One region of the Ensifer canadensis genome, then DNA from elsewhere that is predicted to be linked to it. Evidence: riboswitches for the same ligand, from Rfam matches in the RefSeq annotation. Region 1 holds a riboswitch; the other holds the start of a gene.
The links. Region 1 has a riboswitch for cobalamin ahead of J3R84_RS28740 (energy-coupling factor ABC transporter permease). Riboswitches for the same ligand answer to the same signal wherever they lie in the genome.
Positions count from the first base shown of each region.

Region 1 (4,190 bases):
CGCGCGATCTAGAGCAAGCGTGCCATCTTCGTATCTGTATTCTAAGTCACGGGCTTCAAGGATCATCCAAGGCACCAGGTCAAGACAAAGACTCCAGCCAGAACGCCGCCGATCACCAGCAGCCGAGCGCCCGAAGCCGGTCTTTCTACCGAAATAAAATTCAGACGACCGGTGTAGCCTCTTGCTGCAAGTCCGGTTTCCATCCGCCGGGCACGGTCGAGCACGCGAGGTAGAAGAGATGCGAGCAGAAGACCGTTATATCCGAAATCTCGGCGTTGAGACCCATACGCTGCAACAGCTGAAGAATGCTCGACAGCGGCGTCGTCAAGGCCAGGAAGAGCAATGCGGAAACGCAAGTACCGCTTCTCAAGGCCACAAAGCAGGCCTTATCGATCCCCTCAACCGAGACCAGCGAAAACGTCGGCACATATCCGACCACGGTGACAGAGACGAGCTGCGCCAGCGTGCCCGTTGCAATGAACAGAAACGGAACACGTGCCGCGCGCAGGATGTCGACCCACGCTATACCAGCGCCGATGTTCATCAGAACGAGCATGGCAATAAGGATTACGACTTGTCCCGCCCATCCCGCCGAAATGAGCGACACTGCCATTACGCCGACGGCGAACAGGAGTTTTTCACCGGCGGCGTAGTGTCGCCACCGGTTTGTCTGGGCACAGCGATCGATGGCGCGCATCAGCTACTGGTTATCCGGGCGTTTCGCAGGTGACATCCTGCGCCCGAAGTAAAATCCCACAAGTCCGGCACCCAGCGCCGCCTGAAGAGCAAACAGCAGGCTTTCGATCTCGCCGCTCGGCGGCTCCCAGAGCGGCGAGGCCCAAGGCTTGTAGTCCGGCTGAATTTCGGTAATCGCGGCTTCGGCCTCACCATCGGCACCACCGAATTCGGCGTCTCCGCCGTGGTGAATGACGAGCGGCAGGATCGCCAGGGCAATGACGGCGAGCAGCATCCAAAGGTTACGTTTCAGCATGATCAGGCCTTCGCGGAAAAGATATTGAGAGCGTTGAGTTCACCGCGGCTATAGCGCTGCAAGAGGTTGAACACGATCACGGTCAAGAGACCCTCGCTGATGGCAAGCGGCACCCGCGTAACCGCAAAAATTCCGAGGAATTTGGCAGCAGCACCCGTCATTCCGGAAACCGGATCTGGGAAGGCCAACGCCAATTGCAGGGAGGTCGTGACGTAGGTGGCCAGATCGCCGAGCGTTGCTGCAACAAAGATCGCTACCGCACCGCTGAACCCGGCCCCTGTTATACCCTTGAACAGTCCGTAGGCGACGAAGGGACCGACGATGGCCATCGAGAAGATATTGGCTCCCAGCGTCGTCAGTCCGCCATGCGCCAGCAATAGCGCCTGAAACAACAGCACGATCGCGCCGAGCACGGTCGTCACCGTCGGCCCGAAAAGCGACGCTGCCAGACCAGTCCCGGTCGGATGCGAGCAGCTTCCGGTCACGGAGGGAATTTTCAACGCTGAGAGAACGAACACGTAGGCGCCAGAGGCTGCCATCAGCAGCTTGACCTCGGGCTTTTCCCTGACAAGCGTTACAATGCGCCTGGCCCCGTAAATAACGAAGGGCGCTGAAACCACACCCCAGCCAACCGCATGTGCGGCCGGCAGATAGCCTTCCATGATATGCATACTACACCCTCTACCACGCCCGCCGCGTGGCCCGAACAAAGTCGCCACGGATGTCGTGGCCCAGCGATGGCAGGTCTCCTGGCTCACGGGTCTTGGCTCGGTCCGCCTTATCAGCCAATTACTTGGCCAATGGCATGTTGGACGTCGCTCACCGCTTACAGTTGCGGGGGCAGCCTCGGTTTCGGCCCCTGATGGGTAGTCCTCACCGTGTTCCCTTTTCATCCGCCATCCCTTGGTCAGGCGGAACCATCTGAAAGTATCACTATGCCTGGGGCGTATAAAACACAACGCCGAAATGGCGATCACCAAGGCATAGGAAAGGCAACGCTCGCTGGCTGAGGACCAGGCACTCCCAGTCTTTTATCAGCGACGGACAGTGTTTCTGGCCTCCACTATGGTTTCAGATTGATAGTCCCTTCAAGCCTTGTCAGTTCGAAGTCGCTGATCAGAATATCGAGCCGTACCTTCCATTGCCCAGGGACCGGCAGAACCAGATCGCTAACGCGCCATGTTCCGTCGCCGGGCTTTACAGCCTTGCGCCGGATCGGCTCGATACCGGCGGCCGGCTGAGAAAAGACAAAGGTGACTTCCTTCGCGTCGAGTGGACCGAAATCTCCTGTCATGATCATGGCTGACACTGTGACGGGCCCGGCACGACCCGGCGTGACGGTCAACTCCGCCATTGCTTTCGAGGCATGGATATGAACGGAGGCCGGTTGCACAGCAGCGATGGCAAGCGCTCTGGGGGGCGGAGTGAAGCGCCAGGTCGCCGCAACGCCCAGCACCAGGAGCACAAGAAGTGTTTCTGCTGCGATCGTTCTGACCAGGTACCGCGTGTTATCTTGATCACCAGCCACGGCTCGTTGCGTCAAACGCCAGCGATTTATTGCCGCGAGCAGGAACAGGATTGCGATAAGAACAAGTTTGGCGACAAGGAGGTTCCCGTATGCGGTATGCAGAAGCGCCGATGGATGCCTTACTTGAACGATAGCGAGAACCGTGCCCGCTGCGACCAGAACCACCACGACAACAGGAATGAAGCGTGAGAATCGGATAAGCGCTGGGGCCGCCGTCGCCGTATCGATGCGAAATACCTGTCCGAGCGGCACTAGCGCGCCGATCCAGATCGCGATTGATGCCGCGTGCAGAAACACCGATGGCCGCATCAGCCATTGCGGCTCAGCCGCACTGGCGTGACCGCTGAGTGCGAGCGACAGCGATCGCCGAGCAGCGCCGTTGTGGAAACCAGGCTTGAAACGCGTGCGTTGGAGGACAAAAATGCGAGACCAGACAAGACGAGCGCGCCCGCCATCACCGACACAGTGCTGCCGAAACTCGTCCCGAACCCTGCCTTCCAGACTTGCGGGTCGGCGATCTGCGCGAGCGCACCCCCAAGAGCATCGAGACCTTGAAAACGCGCCGATGCGAGGACGCTGACCAGCCCAAGGACGATCATGAAGCCGATAAACCCGCGCGCCGCGGACCTATCGCGTATGAAGAAGTTCAGAGCGAAAACACCGCCGGCTCCAAAGAAGAAGCCGGCATAAAGCCCCAGCTTTGCCAGCCAGAGGGCGCCACGAACCTGCAGATCGACGGCATCCACCACCACCGGCGGCGCGCTGCTCGGTGCGCCAATCGAAAACACGATTGAGCCGGAGACCGGATGACCGTCTTCGGAAACCACGCGCCAAGACAAAACATACGTGCCGGAGCCAAGTCCGGCTGGAGGCTTGATTTCGAGCGTCTTGTCTCGAAGAACGAAGTCTGGAAGCGCAACCGAACGACCGTCAGGTTTTACCAATGAGAGGACAAGGGGTGACACCGGCTCGCTGAAAGACAGCGAAAAGTTTTCCGGTACAGCTTGCAGAACCGTCCCGTCCTGCGGCACTGCGCCTGTCAGCGAAGCATGCGCCATGACGGCTGTCGCGAGACAAAACCAGGCACACAATGTTAAAAGCGTGTTCCGGCAGAGGGCTCTGAAACGCCCCTGGGAGTTGAACGAGAGAGGTGAAGGATCCCGAACGAGCACCCCGTGGAGTATTGAGAGAAGAATTATAGAGAAAAGGGACCGAAAGAAAGCGATGTCCACCGCCGATATCTCGGATCCAATCCATCGTAGCGGAAGAATTGAAAGCGAGTGGAGAGCGGTTGAGATGAAGGCAAGTACGATACCGAGGGAATAAGAGTTCATCGCTGGTCCCTCAGCAGCACGTTCAGCGTTAGGGATTCTGCTGCCCATTTCATAGGTGCGACCCCTTAGATTCCTGCTGTGATGCCACCATCGACATACAGCAGCTGCCCCGTAGTGAAGCGAGCGAGGGGCGATACGAAAAATAGTACAGCACCGGCGACATCACCTGGCGTGGCAAGTCTTCCAAAGGGAATATTTGTGACTGCGCTTTGGAGAGCGGCCAAATCCCGAAGTAGGTGATCATTTTTGCAGGTTCGCACCGCGCCTGGAGCAACGCCGTTGACTGTGATGCTGTGTGGGGCAAGTTCTGTCGCCTGTTGTTTCATAAGGATGGCCA
Region 1 is NZ_CP083372.1:43,644-47,833, forward strand. Features, by position in the region: gene J3R84_RS28725 (energy-coupling factor ABC transporter ATP-binding protein) at 1-66, opposite strand, end outside; partial or broken gene J3R84_RS28730 (energy-coupling factor transporter transmembrane component T family protein) at 63-697, opposite strand; gene J3R84_RS28735 (energy-coupling factor ABC transporter substrate-binding protein) at 701-991, opposite strand; gene J3R84_RS28740 (energy-coupling factor ABC transporter permease) at 994-1,662, opposite strand; cobalamin riboswitch at 1,714-1,928, opposite strand; gene J3R84_RS28745 (copper resistance D family protein) at 2,055-2,816, opposite strand; gene J3R84_RS28750 (copper resistance CopC family protein) at 2,828-3,751, opposite strand; gene J3R84_RS28755 (SDR family NAD(P)-dependent oxidoreductase) at 3,919-4,190, opposite strand, start outside.

Region 2 (4,190 bases), on a different replicon from region 1:
ATCTCGAACGAGCGCTCGATCCGGAGCTCGTCTCCTGGCTTGCCTTCGCCCTGCAGAAGCTGGACGAACTCAGCCTGCTTGCCCGCGCATTCGAGCCGGGCCTGGCCAATCCCGAGCAGGTCTTTGCAAAATCGATTGCTGCGGTCGAGGCACGGCTGACCTCGCTCAAGGTCCACGATCCACTCGTTGCCGGACGCTTGAAGAACCTGACGGCAGCAGACAGCCGCCGTCAATCGAGTTTTGCAACGCGCCGGCGGCGGCAGGAAGACAGGCTGGCACTGCCGCTCTTCCCGACGACGACGATCGGCTCCTTCCCGCAGACGTCAGAGGTGCGCCAGGCACGATCGCTGCATGCCAAGGGCGAGCTCAGCTATGTCGACTACCTCGCCTACCTGCGCCAGGAGACGGAGAAGGCCGTGCGCTGGCAGGAGGAAATCGGCATCGAGGTGCTGGTGCACGGCGAATTCGAGCGCAACGACATGGTGCAGTATTTCGGCGAGCAGCTCTCCGGCTATGGGTTCACTCAGAGCGGTTGGGTGCAGAGCTACGGCTCGCGCTACGTACGCCCGCCGATCATCTTCGGCGATGTCTCGCGCCCGAACCCGATGACGGTCGATTGGGCAACCTATGCGCAGTCGCTGACGGACAAGCCGATGAAGGGCATGCTCACCGGCCCGGTGACGATGCTGCAATGGTCGTTCGTGCGCGACGACCTGCCCCGGTCGATCGTATGCCGGCAGATCGCACTGGCGCTGCGCGACGAAGTCACCGACCTGGAAACGGCCGGTATCGCCGTGATCCAGATCGACGAACCGGCGCTGCGCGAGGGACTGCCACTGAGACAGGCCGATCGAAAGGCCTATCTCGACTGGGCGGTCGAGTGCTTCCGCATCAGCGCCTCCGGCGTCGGTGACGAAACCCAGATCCACACCCACATGTGCTACTCGGAGTTCAACGACATCATGGCGGCGATTGCGGCAATGGATGCCGATGTCATCTCCATCGAAACCTCGCGCTCGAAGATGGAGCTGCTCGGCGCCTTTATCGATCAGGCCTATCCGAACGAGATCGGCCCCGGCGTCTACGACATCCACTCGCCGCGGGTACCCACTGTCAACGAGATGGTGCATCTGATCGAACAGGCGACCGACGGTCTGACGCCGGCGCAGATCTGGGTCAATCCGGATTGTGGGCTGAAAACAAGGCGGTGGGAGGAAGTTCGCCCGGCGCTCGTCAACATGGTCGCGGCGGCGCAAACGCTGCGCCAATCCTTCACTGCCGGCCGGCAAGAGGCCACAAACGCATGACGGACGATAGCAATATCGAGAAGGCGCCGGGGGAAACCCCGGCGCCCGCCACCTTGATCGACATCGTCTTTCCCGGCGACACCAATCACCACGGCACGCTCTTCGGCCGTGCGGGCCTCGCACTCATGGACCGGACCGCCTTCATCGTCGCCACGCGCCACGGCCGCGTTCCCTTCGTCACCGCCTCCTGCGATCGCGTCGACTTCCGCGGCCCCGCCCACATCGGCCATATCGTCAGCTGCAGCGGCCGCCCGATCCGGGTCGGGCGGCGTTCGATGGTCGTCGAAGTCGATATGATCGCGGAAGATCTGACGGCCGGCACCCGCGATCTGTGCGCCCGCGGCCAGTTCACCATGGTCGCGATGCCGGAGGGCAAGGGCGCCGGCTGGTCGTTGCCTTCTCTCGACACCGATGCGATCGGAGCGCCAAAAGACGATGCCGTGCGCATGGTCGATATCGTCTATCCGGATCAGGCCAACAGCTTCGGCGCCATGTTTGGCGGCGACGCGCTGGCGCAGATGACCAAGGCCGCCTTCGGCGCGGCGACACGGGCGAGCCGCAAGACGACAGTGCTCGCCTCCTGCCAGCGCATCGATTTCAAGCACCGGATCACCGTTGGCTCGATCATCGAGCTTGTCGCCAGGATTGTGCGCACCGGACGGAGCTCGACGACGGTCGATGTCGAATTGTGGTCAGAGGATTTGACGGGAGCGAAACAGACCCTGACTGCCCATGGCGCCTTCATCATGGTGGCAGTCGACGGGGACAATCGTCCTGTTCCCGCCTTCGCGGCTTGAGGATTTCAGCAGAGCTGTCAATGACGGCTCTCCATCCACAGGCTTCGCCGACACTTGTCGTTTACTCCCCGCTATCCACACCCGAAAAAATATTGTCCGCCTCCCAGGTGGCTTCGACATGGAACCTATTGACGCAATTTTCCCGACATATACTATATCTAGTGTTCGAGGTTCTCCCGATTCGCAAGGATTGGGAGCGAAGATGGGAATACGGTGCCGTCGTAGCGATTTCGCTTGGCTAAGCCGTGGCTGCCCCCGCAACTGTAAACGGCGAGCAACTGTCCAGCATTCGGCCACTGAAGCATGATGCTTCGGGAAGGTCCGGACAGAAGCACCGACCCGTGAGCCAGGAGACCTGCCTCGATCGATAAACGTCCACGGGCGGGGTGTCCGGAGAGGTCAGAGGTGTGCATGGGGCAGGATGAAACCTGCCTGATCGTCTCGACGTCTCCCCGGAAGCGCCGTCTTCAACTTCGGGGTGAAGTCATGTCCGCGTCATCGAATTCCTATCATTCGCCAATGAAGAGGCGCGGGAAGCCGCGAATCTGACGAACAACCGCGCCCGGGTCTTCTCGACCCGAGCAAGCGGTCATCCTGCCAGTCCTGCATTTCGCCGGATCGCTTGTGCGTATCCGCATGCCTTTTCATGCCCAGATCCAGCCGACCAAACGAGGAAGAAATGAACGTCACCGTCTACAGCAAGCCCGCCTGCGTCCAGTGCACCGCAACCTATCGCGCGCTCGACCGCCAGGGCGTCAATTACGAGGTGATCGACATTTCGGTCGACCAGGACGCGTTCGAGACGGTCAAGGGCCTTGGCTACATGCAGGTTCCCGTCGTCATCGCCGGTCCGGAGCACTGGGCAGGCTTCCGCCCCGACAAGATCAGCGCACTGTCCTGAAGCCGAGGTACGGCGCGATGGGGCTGATCGTCTATTTTTCCACCCGCTCGGAAAACACCCATCGCTTCGTCGGCAAGCTCGGCCTGCGCGCCAGACGCATTCCCGTCAGCGCGGCCGACGCGCCGCTCGACGTGCACGAACCCTATGTGCTCGTCGTCCCGACCTATTGCGGCGACGACGGCCGGGGCGCCGTGCCCAAACAGGTGATCCGCTTTCTCAACGATGCGGACAACCGCTCCCACATCCGCGGCGTGATTGCCGCGGGCAACAGCAATTTCGGCGCGACCTACGGGATCGCCGGCGACGTGATCTCGGCCAAGTGCCAGGTGCCCTATCTCTACCGGTTCGAACTGTTGGGAACCGATGAGGACGTCGCCAATGTCAAAAACGGGATGGAACGATTTTGGACGTCTCAACACTCGAACGCCCCTTGAAGGCGACGGAATCGGCGCTCGATTACCACGCGCTGAACGCCATGCTGAACCTCTATGACGAGGACGGCCGGATCCAGCTCGACAAGGACCGGTTGGCGGCAAAGCAGTACTTCCTGCAGCACGTCAACCAGAACACCGTGTTCTTCCATAACCTGCGCGAAAAACTCGATTACCTCGTCACCGAGGGCTACTACGAGCAGGAGGTTCTCGACCAGTATTCGTTCAACTTCGTGCGCGACCTGTTCGATCACGCCTATGACAAGAAGTTCCGTTTCCCGACCTTTCTCGGCGCCTTCAAATATTACACCAGCTACACGCTGAAGACCTTCGACGGGAAGCGCTACCTCGAGCGCTACGAGGACCGGGTCTGCATGGTGGCGCTGACGCTGGCGCGCGGCGACGAGGCGCTGGCGCGCGACATGGTCGACGAGATCATCTCCGGTCGCTTCCAACCGGCGACCCCGACCTTCCTCAACGCCGGCAAAAAGCAGCGCGGCGAGCTCGTCTCCTGCTTTCTGCTGAGGGTCGAGGACAACATGGAATCGATCGCGCGCGGCATTAATTCGGCGCTACAATTGTCGAAGCGCGGCGGCGGCGTGGCGCTGTCGCTTACCAACATCCGCGAGGCCGGCGCCCCGATCAAGCAGATCGAAAACCAGTCGTCCGGCATCATTCCCGTGATGAAGCTGCTGGAGGATTCGTTCTCCTACGCCAACCAGCTTGGCGCCCGCCAGGGTGCCGGCGCCGTCTA
Region 2 is NZ_CP083371.1:470,801-474,990, reverse strand. Features, by position in the region: gene metE (5-methyltetrahydropteroyltriglutamate--homocysteine S-methyltransferase) at 1-1,307, shown strand, start outside; gene J3R84_RS21815 (acyl-CoA thioesterase) at 1,304-2,104, shown strand; cobalamin riboswitch at 2,256-2,481, shown strand; gene nrdH (glutaredoxin-like protein NrdH) at 2,784-3,005, shown strand; gene nrdI (class Ib ribonucleoside-diphosphate reductase assembly flavoprotein NrdI) at 3,023-3,439, shown strand; gene nrdE (class 1b ribonucleoside-diphosphate reductase subunit alpha) at 3,409-4,190, shown strand, end outside.
Region 2: linked by a shared signal. The riboswitch ahead of nrdH (glutaredoxin-like protein NrdH) and the one ahead of J3R84_RS28740 (energy-coupling factor ABC transporter permease) in region 1 are both predicted to bind cobalamin.